DNA from 3 places in the Caldifermentibacillus hisashii genome. Region 2 is predicted to be linked to each of the others. Evidence: riboswitches for the same ligand, from Rfam matches in the RefSeq annotation. Region 2 holds a riboswitch; each other region holds the start of a gene.

Region 1 (4,322 bases), 1.9 Mb from region 2:
GGGGAGTCAAGCTAATGTGTTCTTCCTTTTTTCCCTATTCCTTCAATAATTTTTCAAAGTTGCATAGTAATATAAAAAGGAACATATTAGTTGTCTATCTTGTTGTTTCTTTGTATCATGTTGGATAGGTGATCGAAAATGGAGGAAGCTGTTGAGAAAGTTATAATTGTAGAGGGAAAATCGGATAAGAAAAAAGTACAAGAGGTAATAAATGAATCTGTAGAAATCATCTGTACAAATGGAACGATTGGGCTGAGCAAATTGGATGAACTAATTGATATGTTATATGATAAAGAAGTATTTGTGCTTTTTGATGCTGATGACTCAGGAGACAAATTGAGAAAACAATTCAAACGTGAATTTCCGGAAGCAAAACATATATACATTGATCGTACCTATCGGGAAGTTGCTTCAGTCCCGGAAAATCATGTTGCGACTGTTCTTTTACAAGCAAATATACAAGTACATTCAAAATATTTATTGTAATCTTAAGCCATATGGAAATAAGGGATGAATCAAATGGAACAATGGACTGGTGAAACATTTTACCAATATTTAAAGAGCGGGAAGAAAGGTGCCTTTTACTTATACACCCCTTTATGTGGTACTTGTCAAGTAGCAGGAAAAATGTTAGAAGTGATCACGAAATTATTGCCGGACTTACCGATTGGGAAAGCCGATATAAATTATTTACCGGAAATTGCGGAGACATTTTTTATCGAAAGTGTTCCCTGTTTAGTCCTCTTCAATGAACATCAAGTGAAAGAAAAAATTTATGCCTTTCAAGATGTTCCTTACTTATATGAAAAATTAAAAAAACTTTAATCCGATGCTGTCCTAAAAGGTTTATGTGAAATTGACAAAATAACCTTTTGAAAGGGCGGCTATTTTATTTTTTTTAAAAAAGGAGAATTTTAACATATAGAGAATTAATATAAATAGAGCCTGATTATGAACGTAACATTGCTACAAAACGGTACTCGGCTCAATATTGCTCGGGGGTATCTCAGTATGGTGGCTGTCGATAATTTTCTAAAGAGGATCAATCATCAACCGGTTGTTCGAATTTTAGTTCCGAACGAGCCGGTCACTGTTCTGATTCGGAACCGAAAAGACGCTTGTTATCTCATTTTTTCTAAAGACAAGGTTGAATTCATAAAGGAATATAATGGTGAAATAGATTGTGAGTTGTCAGGAGAGGAAAAGATGATTCAATCTATCCTTGATGGAAAAATACGGCTGCAAGAAGCAATAAAGTTACGTCATGTTCAAATTGAATGTAATTACCGAACAATGCTTTTGCTTGAATCATTTTTCTGGCTCCAACGGGTAGAAGGATAAGGAATCAATCGGGTTCGGGGGAATTAACGGCTAGAGCGGGTGCGGTTCTTGGATAAATATATCCTAATTGGTGGATATAGTCGAAAAAGCCCGTGTTTCAAAAAAATGAACACCGCAATTACCGAGTTTTGGGGTTACCGAAAAAATTTAGTTGGAAATTTTTCATTAGTATATAAAAAAATCTTTATTGACTCAACTATTTTTTAATGATAATATGAATCTTATATTAAATAAAATAAATACTAGCGTCTAACTCTTATCAAGAGAGGTGGAGGGATGTGCCCGATGAAGCCCGGCAACCGTCAATTTTTTATTGAAATGGTGCCAATTCACACAAAGTTTAAAGACTTTGAGAGATAAGAGAAAGGACATTCGATTATATTCGCGTGCCTTTCTACTTATCAGTGTAGGAAGGCTTTTATTTTTAAACAAGAAATAAAATAATTCGTCTCACATTTTGATCATTTCCTACAAAAAGGAGAAGTTTAGACTGAAGGAGGGTGTGAAATGATCAATGTACAAAATATCACGAAAGTTTTCACAACCAAATCCGGGCCATTAACGGCTGTAAATCATGTGAATTTTACGATAGATGAGGGAGAAATCTTTGGAATCATCGGTTATAGCGGTGCCGGGAAAAGCACATTGATCCGTATGTTCAATGGACTGGAAACACCTACGGAAGGTTCACTCACCATTGCCGATAAAGATATTACAAATATTCGCGGGAAAGAATTACGCTTGGCCCGTCGAGAAATTGGTATGATTTTCCAACATTTCAATCTTCTCTGGTCGAGAACGGTACGCGGTAATATATCATTCCCACTGGAAATTGCAGGTGTTCCAAAGGCTTTAAGGGAAAAACGGGTAGAGAATTTAATTAAACTTGTCGGCTTAGAGGGTAGAGAAGATGCTTACCCATCCCAACTAAGCGGCGGTCAAAAACAAAGGGTCGGCATTGCCCGGGCACTCGCTAATAATCCAAAAGTATTATTATGTGATGAAGCAACATCAGCACTTGACCCGCAAACGACGGACGCAATTCTTGATCTGCTTGTGGATATTAACAGGAAATTAGGTTTAACGATTATTTTAATTACCCATGAAATGCATGTCATTCGAAAAATCTGTCATCGTGTGGCCGTCATGGACAGTGGAAAAATTGTTGAAATTGCACCTGTTCTTGATATATTCCGACATCCAAAAGAAGAAATTACAAAACGCTTTATTGGTCAGGTGACAGAACCGGAAGAAACGAAAGAGACAATTGACCATTTATTAGAGAAATATCCGGACGGGAAAATTGCAAAATTATCGTTTATCGGTGATGTAGCTGAACAAGCGATAATTACACGATTAATAAGAGAGCTGCCGGTTACTGTTAATATTTTGCAAGGAAAAGTATCACAAACACGAAACGGTGCCTATGGAACTTTATTTATCCATATTGAAGGAAATCCAAGTGATATTGAGGCGGCAATCGACTTCCTAAACAAAAATCAAGTCGGGGTGGAGGTGGTACAAAATGATTGAAACACTCTTCCCGAATGTTGATTGGGAAAAAGCCTGGGAAAAGACGGTTGAAACTTTATATATGACCGGGATCTCTCTTGTTTGGATTTTCATTATCGGTATTATTTTAGGATTATTACTGTTTTTAACATCAGAAGGAAATTTATGGCAAAATAAATTCATTAATTGGATCATCTCAGCAGTTGTCAACATCTTTCGGTCCATTCCGTTTGTTATATTGATTGTTTTACTTATTCCGTTCACGAGGGTATTAGTAGGCACCATGATCGGTATGGAAGCGGCATTACCGGCTTTAATCATTGGTTCCGCACCATTTTATGCAAGAATGGTTGAAATTGGCTTAAGGGAAATTGATAAAGGAGTCATTGAAGCTGCAAAAGCGATGGGGGCCAAGACAAGTACCATTATTTTTAAAGTATTGCTTCCGGAATCAATGCCTGCGATTATCTCCGGAATTACAGTTACAGCGATTGCGTTAGTCGGTTACACTGCGATAGCCGGTGTCATCGGAGCTGGCGGCTTAGGTGATTATGCCTATTTAGATGGATTTTCTCGTAATCAAAATGATGTAACTTTATTTGCAACACTATTAATCTTAATTATCGTATTTATCATCCAATTTATTGGAGATATAATAACAAAAAAAATTGATAAAAGATGAATGAGGGGGAAACCAAAATGAAAAAATTACTTACATTATTGTTCAGTACAATTCTTGTTTTCACTCTGGCAGCTTGCGGAGGGAAGGACGACAAAACAGCGGGTGAAAGTGACGGAGACAGTGGAAAGGATACAAAAACATTAGTCATTGGTGCAACGAATGAACCACATGCAGTAATTTTGGAAAAAGCAAAGCCGATTTTAGCTAAACAAGGGATTGATTTGAAAATTAAAACATTCAGTAAGTATGAATTAATTAATCCGGCATTAAAAGATAAAGATCTGGATGCAAACTTTTTCCAACATATTCCTTACTTAGAAGCACAAAATAAAGAATTTAACTATGATTTCGTCAATGCAGGCGGGATTCATATTGAACCAATTGGAATCTATTCCAAAAAATATAAATCATTAGATGAGGTTAAAGATGGGGCTACTGTCATAATGAGCAGCAATGTTCCTGATCATGGTCGTATCCTTACATTGTTTGAAGCAAAAGGATTAATTACATTAAAGGATGGAACTGATAAAACGGGAGCAACCCTTGATGATATTGCGAGCAATCCGAAAAACTTGAAATTCGAATATGACTATGCACCGGATATGCTACCGACAATTTATAATAACGGTGAAGGTGATCTGGTCGTTATCAATTCCAACTATGCGCTTGATGCTGGATTAAATCCGGTTAAAGACAGTATTGCAATTGAAGACAGTGAATCTCCTTATGTAAATGTCATTGCAGTTAGAAAAGGTGATGAAAACAGAGAAGAAATTAAAGCTTTGGT
Region 2 (4,322 bases):
CACAAATAGTCCAATAGCCAATTTTAAAGGGGAAATTTATAATCTACCTTTTAATATGAATACATTTAATAAATTATGGGGTGTGATTACCCCGGAAGAAGCAAAAGCGAAAATTGAGGAACAAAGAAAGGCTGCCGGGATTGAGAAGCCGACGAATTTGGAGGAGCAAGCCATTTCCTTGGTCGGCACCGATATTTATGAAAAATTAATTAAAGGCTATACAGAGAAACAATGGGGAAGGAAAGCGACGGAACTGCCTGCTTTTATCATCAAACGGTTGCCGGTCCGCTTTACATATGACAACAACTATTTTAATGACCGTTATCAAGGTATTCCAATTGGCGGGTATACGCAAATTGTTGAAAAAATGCTTTCAAGTGAACGAATTGATGTGGAATTGAATACCGATTTTTTTGCAAAACGTGAAGAATATTTGCAGGAATTTCCAAAAGTTATTTATACCGGAATGATTGATCAATTTTTTGATTATCAATTTGGAGAATTAGAGTACCGTAGTTTGCATTTTGAAACGACGATTTTAGACCTAGAAAATTATCAAGGAAATGCGGTAGTCAATTATACGGATGCAGAAACACCTTTTACGCGAATTATTGAACATAAACATTTTGAATTTGGCAATCAACCAATAACAGTCATTACAAAAGAATATCCGCGAACGTGGAAAAAAGGTGATGAACCTTATTACCCGGTGAATGACGAAAAAAATAATGAAAAGTATCGGAAATATAGTGAACTTGCCGGACAATTTCCAAATGTTATTTTTGGCGGCAGACTTGGTATGTACAAATATTATGATATGCACCAAGTCATTGCCGCAGCCTTATCAGTCGTGAAAAAAGAATTTCATGAATGAGATTTTTCATAGAAAGTGGCTCGGAACAGTAATTCCGAGTCACTTTTTCCTAAAAGACACAATCCTGGAATTTTACAGTGTTCTCGTATTTCTTTGGCGATACCGATATGTTTTTATTTAGCATATGGTGAATGAACCTATAACCTGTAGTGTTCCGCAAACTTCTTTGGCGGTATTTACTTATTTTTTCTTTGCCATATGGTATAAAGAACCTAATATCTACAGTGTACCCCAGACTTCTTTTGCGATATCAATAATATATTTTAATTTTGCCCATTGCTCTTCTTCCGTTAACTTATTGCCGTGGTGAGTCGAAGCAAAACCGCATTGTGTACTAATACACAGTTGTTCAAGCGGAACATATTTGGCGGCTTCTTGTATCCGTGCTTTAATTACTTCTTTGTCTTCTAGTTTTCCGGACTTCGATGTGAAAATACCAATAACGACTTTGGGTCCGCCCTTTGGTATATATTTTAAAGGTTCAAAACCACCGGACCGTTCATCATCGTATTCAAGGAAGAAGCCGTCTACTTTTTCCTTAGCAAAAAAGGTGGGGGCGATATAATCATATGGACCCTCAAATGCCCAAGCCGATTGATAATTCCCGCGGCAAAGATGGGTTGTTACGATTAAGTCATCCGGTTTTCCTTCCAGTACACCATTTGCCACACGTAATGCCAAATCAATTGATTTTTGCCGTTCATCTTCCGGAATATCCGGGATACAGTAACCGGCAATCGCAACATCATCTAATTGCAGGTAACGACAGCCGGCATTATAGAATGCTTGAATCGCATCACGGTATGCTTGAATTAGATCTTTTGCAAAATCTTCAACATCCGGATAAACTTCTTCGTTTAGAATTCCCGGATAGAAAAATTGATTCGGACTCGGAATTGTCATTTTCGCAATGGCCCGGTCGCCGACAATTTCTTTAAATTCGATAAAATCTTGCAAGTGCGGATGGTTCGGATTAAAGCTGACTTTTCCAACAACGCGGACATTATATTTTTCGGTTTCGACGCCAACAAATTGATAACCTTGTTCAGGGATATACCCTTCAACCCCGTTTAAATGCTCCATAAAATCCGTATGCCAAAATCTCCGTCTGAACTCGCCATCCGTCACAGCTTTCAGACCAATTTCAATTTGTTTATCGACAATTCGTTTGATTTCTTCTGTTTCAATGGCTCTTAATTCCTCAGCTGTAATGGTTCCTTCTTGAAAGTCCTTTCTTGCTTTATGGATTCGCTCCGGACGAAGTAGGCTCCCTACTTGATCAGCTTTAAAAGGTGCTTTTGTAATTGTTTTTGTTGTCATGATGTTTCCCTCACTTTTTTTATTTTTTTGTTAAGCTTGTCAATATGGTAAGTCACCGGTATTGACAAATGAAAAACCTCTCTTCAAGAAAGAAGAGAGGTAAACATAACGATTATAGTTTTCGATCTCTTCTTATCTTCAAGCCAAAAGCTTTCTGGAATTGGCACAGTACTTTTAATAAGTCCGCTGCCGAGGTTTCTTCGGGCCAGTCCCTCCACCTCTCTAGATAAGAATATTTGAAAATATGAAATTAATCTTGTTTATTAATATATACGTATTATTCCTATATGTCAACTATTTTTTTAAAAAATTTGTTATGGACCTTTCGCAAATAATTTTCACCCACGTATGAACTTTCTTCAAATTTTAAGCAGATGTATGAGTAAAAATAGAGAAAAATTTTTTATCCCTTCATTAGTGATCGGCTTTATCATACGTGTTGATTGTCTTCTTCCAAAATGGTGAGCATTTGCTTATAATTAGTTAGGTAGACTAATAGAGTAGGGGAAGTTCTTATGAATGTAAAAGACATCGCAAATATCCGAAAGCAATTTAAGTTAGATAATCATCTTTTGCAAGTGAAAGATATTTTTAATGTGTATATTCGAAAAGAAAGCAGTGAAATTTTTTATCAAGAATGTCATCCGTTTCCGATGTTGGACCGGGAGCAGCAAGAATTATTTATGTTGAACTTCAAAAAGGTGTTAACCGGCCAGCTGGATGTAAAACTGTTTGAGCTAAAGTTTCAGGCGGAAGCAGAGGCGCATAGCAAGGACATTCTATACGAGGCAATCCAAAACGATGATGTTGAATCCTGGAAATCACAAATGCTTCTGCTTGTTGAAAAAATGGTCAAAGATATTCAGTATGAAAAAGATATCGTAATTACGTTCATTCGCGGCGAATATTATAAACCAACCAAAAGGACGAATGAGGAGACGGAAGAACACGCAAATGATTCCGTATATACCCATCCATTTATCCTTTGTAGCATAAATCGTACCGAACAGCCGAAAAAATCACTGCTTTTTGATTTTGTTGAGCTGGAGTTTAAAGCAAATGTAGTCGTCGATTCAATTATTAATTTAACATCACCAATGTCGGGATTCCTCTTTCCTTGTTTTACGGAAAATTACACTGATATTAATCATATTTTATACTCGACAGGGAAGGCAAACCAACCGGACTATCATATTATTGAGGATGTATTGAATGCGGAACCGGTGATGACCGCTCAAGACGATAAAGCAGTTTTTGAAGAAATTGTTAAAGAAGTGGTTGGTGAAGAAGTAGAATCGTCAACACTTTCGAATGTATATGAAGAAATTAATCGAATGATGGAAGAGGAAGAGGAACAAGATATTCCAAAACTCGATTATAAAGATGTTGAGCAGGTTTTGAAAGCAAGCGGAGTTGAAGATGTAAATCCGGAAAAAGTCGAAATGGCGTTTCAAAAAGTAATTGATGATGAAAAATATGAGCTAAAGGCAACAAGCTTAGTACCAAAATCGATAAAAATTCAAACAAAGGTTGCCAATATCTCAATCAGTCCGCAAGATTTGAAGTATGTTAAACAAGTAACCGTCAGCGGCAAACGTTGTATTTTAATTGAAGTTGATGAAGATGCCGTTATTGAAGGCTTTAAGCTCATACCGGAGACGTTGTTGAGTTGAAAAGGAATCGACTGGAGTAATGAATAAAACGAAGGGTGTCCAAAAGATGTTTATCTTTATGTTCACCCTTTTTTGTTGAATGCAGCTTAGTGAAAGATAACGGTTGCGGCAATATAGATTGGATTATCGTGAAAAAATACCGATGGAGTGTAAAGATACCTTTACATTCTATCGGTATTTTAGTATTATATATGTAAAGATATCTTTACTTTTTACGGAGGTTTGACTAATGCCGGTGATTAACCATATTCGAGAAATCCGTCAAAAAAAGGGGATCTCGCAAATTAAAATGGCTGAGGATTTACAAGTTACACGTCAAACGATAAATGCCATTGAAAAAAACAAGTATAATCCCAGTCTGGAATTAGCATTAAAAATCGTTGCGTATTTTAATATGCCGATTGATGAAATTTTTATTTTACAGGAGGATGAAAAATGAGTGTAAAAGACAGGAA
Region 3 (4,322 bases), 1.2 Mb from region 2:
TCTTTTATATTAGTTGGACCCGAATAGGCACAAGGGACAATCGGGACTTTTGCCAAATTGGCGATCGTCACCGCACCCCTTTTAATTGGCGCATGATCATTTCTTGTTCCACTCGGGAAAATACCGACAATATTTCCTTCCTTCAATAATTTCACAGGTGTTTTTATGCTGCTTGTCCCGGGATTTTTTCGGTCAACCGGAAAGGCATTTAAAGACGTTAAAAATTTGGCGACTGGTTTTCGTTTGAATAATTCCTTCTTGGCCATAAAATGAATTTGTCGCGGTAACAAGGCTACACCCAACCCGACAATATCAACCCAACCGATATGATTACAAGCAATAATAAAACCAGTATCTTTCGGAAGATTATCAAGGTTTTTTACCGTTATTTTCGAAAAAACCTTTAATATAATCGCTGCAATTTTTCCTAAAAAAGAATACAAAAGAGGTCACTCCCTGAAAAAACACATAATAAATAAAAATGGATACTTTATGATATAAACATAGAATAACAAAATATTTCTTCTTTATGAAGTGGAAATGGGGAAATGGTAGGATTCAGCTTAACTTTATTTTGCCTGGGTAACCAGCAAGCGGTCGAAATATATCTCATTACTGCAGGGCCAAACTTGCCAGAATATTTTCTGAGAGTCGGAGTTTAATTTCTATTGGACAAAAAGCTTTGAAAATAGAGCAGAAATGTCCCATAGGAGTGGACGAATCGCTCTCTATGAGACAAAAACATCGGAAAGTCAAACAAAAATGTCTCATAGAACGGCTCTATGGGACAAATCTAATAGAAAATTAAGCTGAATTGTCCCATAGGAGTGACCAAATCGCGCTCTTTTGGACCTTATAAATTGAAAAATACGAATTCGCAGCCTTGTGGGAATTTATACTTTACGTAAAAAAACAGCGAGTGTTTTTTACCCGCTGTTTACTCTATCTTCTATAAACCCCTTGTCTAGCTGAAACAGAAAGCTTCATCTAGTAAACATGTATCCTTTTTTCAATTTAAATTATTGTACCGCCGCTGTCGTTTCCACCGCCTTGGCAATCGCTTGTTCTAAGTCATAAATAATATCATCAACATGTTCAATACCGATGGATAAGCGAATTAATTCCGGAGTTGTTCCGGATAGCGCTAATTCTTCATCACTTAACTGGGAATGGGTGGTCGAGGCCGGATGAATAATCAGTGACTTCGCATCCCCAACATTGGCCACGTGGGAAAACAATTGAACATGATTGATAATCCTTCTACCTGCTTCTCTTCCTCCCTTTATACCGAATACGATCATCGAACCGGCACCGTGTCTTAAATATTTTTTTGCTAGCTCATAGGATGGATGATCTGCCAAGCCGGGATAAGATACCCATTCCACCGATGGATGGTCTTTCAAATATTGTGCTACTTTTAATGCATTTTCATTATGTCTTTCAATCCGAAGATGTAATGTTTCAAGACCAAGTAAAAAATAAAAAGCATTTTGCGGACTCAAGGAAGCACCGGTATCGCGCAATAATTGTACACGCAGCTTTGTAGCAAACGCAACATTTCCTAAATCTGCATATTTCAACCCGTGATATCCCGGATCCGGTTCATTAAAACTTGTAATCCGTTCATTCGTCCAATCAAAATTCCCTCCATCAACAACGATTCCGCCGATAGAAGTTCCGTGACCGCCAATCCATTTTGTTGCAGAATGAACGACGACATGCGCACCCCATTCAATTGGTTTTGCACTATAAGGAGCAAATGTGTTATCAATAATGAGCGGAACACCTACTTCGTTCGCAATTTTTGCTACTGCTTCAACATCAAATACTCGGAGACTTGGATTGCCGATAATTTCACCAAAAAATGCTTTCGTTTTTGGCGTAACAGCTTTACGAAAATTTTCCGGGTCACGAGCATCAACAAATTTTACTGTAATGCCAAATTTTTTTATTGTATTAGCAAATAAGTTGAACGTACCGCCGTATAAATTACTGTCAGCAACAATTTCATCTCCGCTCTCAGCAACATTTAAAACCGCATATGTAATTGCAGCAGATCCCGAAGCGGTTGCAACGGCAGCTGTACCGCCTTCCAGAGCCGCCACCCGTTTTTCAAAAACATCAACAGTCGGATTCATAATTCTAGTGTAAATATTACCCGGTTCTTTCAAGCCAAATAAATTTGCCGCATGTTCAGCATCCCGAAACACATAAGATGTCGTTTGGTAAATTGGAACAGCCCGGGAACCGGTAGTCGGATCTGCTTCTTGTCCTCCATGTAATAAAATCGTTTCGTCTTTATACTCTATCGTCATAAACAATTCCCCCTAAAATTTTGTAACAATAATTAAGTGAGCTTTTGCATACATCTTGCTCTTAGAGAGAATTGAAGAGGTACAAAAAATAAAAACCCCTTCAATAAGAAGAGGTTTGAAATTCATCCCTCCTCTTATCTCTCAGATCTACATCCTGACCTGTAGGAATTGGCACCTTTTCAAACCATGTTTGAAGGTTGCCGGGTTTCATCGGGCCTATTCCCTCCACCTCTCTTGATAAGAGTTTGTACTCACTTTTTTAAATTATTGTTAAAATGATTATACGGAATTGTTTTTATTTCGTCAATTATTTTTTTATGAAAAATTTACAAAATGTCCTATTTTTTCCTTAACGTCGATCAGTCTCTTCTTCCACATACGGATCTTTTTCAAACGGTGGAAGGTCGCCGAAAGTTGTCATAATCCCCTCTTCATTAAGGTCTTCCTCATATTTTTCATGTTGCCGGTTCGGATAAACAGTGATATTTTTCCCATACATATCAACGCCGACAAAGTTTTCATAATCCTCGACATATCCGACATTTTCTTCCGGTTCGATATTCACATCGTTATAATGCTTTTGCGGCTCGATGAAGTCTGAAGGTGTTTCACTCGTTCCCCAACTCGCCACCTCTTGCCAAGCATCTTCTGCATCGAAGCTTAAACCTTCATCATTCGAATCATCAAAATCAAATTTTCCGTACGGCGGCATTAAAACTCCTTCTTCCAACGGTCTCTGGTAGGAGATGACTTGATCCGGACTATGTTTTTTGCAATAAGTTGTGGTCGGTAATGCTTCCAATCTTTCCACAGGAATTTCTTCACCACAAACTTCACAAGTTCCATATGTACCATTTTCAATTGCATTCAGTGCCTTTTCAATATTTTTCAAATGATTGCCTTCATGTTCATTTAGAGCTAAATCTTTCCCGCGTTCAAATAATTCCGTTCCTTCATCTGCGGGATGATTATCATAACTCGATAATTCACCGGTGGATTCATGGGCATGTCCTTTATTCATACCAAATTGATCGTTTCCCTTAAGTCGTTTTTCCACATCCGCTTTTTCATCTAATAATATTGAACGGAAGGCATCAAGTTGTTGTTGTGATAACATATTTTTAACTCCTCCCATCTGTTTCGCTTAGTATTTGTAAAAAATTAAAAATCATGTTTGCTAATTTAAGGTGTTGCTATTTACGGACTTTGTGAATATCCTCTATATGATTAAACCCAAAAACTCCCACTTCCCATGTGATCTATTTCTCATTATACTGGGGTTTATAGGAGGGATATTGTGAAAGCTGTTATTTTTATTTTTTGCCTCATTATTTTTTCTATTTTAATTAGACGAGCATATCAAAACACAAAAAAAGTAAATATAAATCGCATTCAGTTAAAGACAAATACGAATCATGATGGAAAATTGACCATTCTACATTTAACCGATATGCACCTTGAAAATATATCCGTTTCTCCAGAGGATCTTAAACAAATGGTACAAAACCAAAAAATAGATTTAATTGCATTAACCGGTGATTATTTGGACCGCAAACGTACGATTCCGAAACTAATTCCTTATCTCCAACTATTTAAGGAAATCAATCCCCAATATGGAATATTTGCCGTTTTTGGCAATCACGACTATGTGCTAAAAGAAAAAAATTTTACTAAACTAAAAAATTTATTAGAAAATTATGGGTGTAAAACACTACAAAATGAACATGTGACAATTGAAACAAATGGTCAGCTTATCAATATTATTGGAATTGATGATTACAGTACAGGGAGAAGCAATATAGAAAAAGCGTATAATCATGCACCGGCTGGTTTCCATCTTGTGTTAACGCATGACCCAAATGTTGTGCTGAAAATGACAGATGTCCCGTTTGATTATCTTCTTTCCGGTCATTTCCACGGTGGACAAATATACTGGCCGAAACCATATCATCTAGTTAAAATGGGAGAACTGGCTCGTAAAAAAATCATTAAAGGACTTCATTACTA

The links. Region 2 has a riboswitch for S-adenosylmethionine ahead of NSQ14_RS04410 (5-methyltetrahydropteroyltriglutamate--homocysteine S-methyltransferase). Riboswitches for the same ligand answer to the same signal wherever they lie in the genome.
Region 1: another riboswitch for S-adenosylmethionine. It lies ahead of NSQ14_RS14695 (methionine ABC transporter ATP-binding protein); the one in region 2 lies ahead of NSQ14_RS04410 (5-methyltetrahydropteroyltriglutamate--homocysteine S-methyltransferase).
Region 3: another riboswitch for S-adenosylmethionine. It lies ahead of NSQ14_RS09935 (O-acetylhomoserine aminocarboxypropyltransferase/cysteine synthase family protein); the one in region 2 lies ahead of NSQ14_RS04410 (5-methyltetrahydropteroyltriglutamate--homocysteine S-methyltransferase).

Annotation. Positions count from the first base shown of each region.
Region 1 covers NZ_CP155467.1:3,014,008-3,018,329, reverse strand. Annotated here, with positions in the region: gene NSQ14_RS14710 (toprim domain-containing protein) at 139-486, shown strand; gene NSQ14_RS14705 (thioredoxin family protein) at 520-825, shown strand; gene NSQ14_RS14700 (SCP2 sterol-binding domain-containing protein) at 1,012-1,341, shown strand; SAM riboswitch class I at 1,595-1,704, shown strand; gene NSQ14_RS14695 (methionine ABC transporter ATP-binding protein) at 1,849-2,874, shown strand; gene NSQ14_RS14690 (methionine ABC transporter permease) at 2,867-3,535, shown strand; gene NSQ14_RS14685 (MetQ/NlpA family ABC transporter substrate-binding protein) at 3,553-4,322, shown strand, end outside.
Region 2 covers NZ_CP155467.1:941,598-945,919, forward strand. Annotated here, with positions in the region: gene glf (UDP-galactopyranose mutase) at 1-874, shown strand, start outside; gene NSQ14_RS04410 (5-methyltetrahydropteroyltriglutamate--homocysteine S-methyltransferase) at 1,094-2,194, opposite strand; SAM riboswitch class I at 2,324-2,427, opposite strand; gene NSQ14_RS04415 (DUF4317 domain-containing protein) at 2,710-3,867, shown strand; gene NSQ14_RS04420 (helix-turn-helix transcriptional regulator) at 4,097-4,306, shown strand; gene NSQ14_RS04425 (hypothetical protein) at 4,303-4,322, shown strand, end outside.
Region 3 covers NZ_CP155467.1:2,108,585-2,112,906, forward strand. Annotated here, with positions in the region: gene NSQ14_RS09930 (lysophospholipid acyltransferase family protein) at 1-443, opposite strand, end outside; gene NSQ14_RS09935 (O-acetylhomoserine aminocarboxypropyltransferase/cysteine synthase family protein) at 1,020-2,315, opposite strand; SAM riboswitch class I at 2,447-2,559, opposite strand; gene NSQ14_RS09940 (yteA family sporulation protein) at 2,665-3,432, opposite strand; gene NSQ14_RS09945 (metallophosphoesterase) at 3,613-4,322, shown strand, end outside.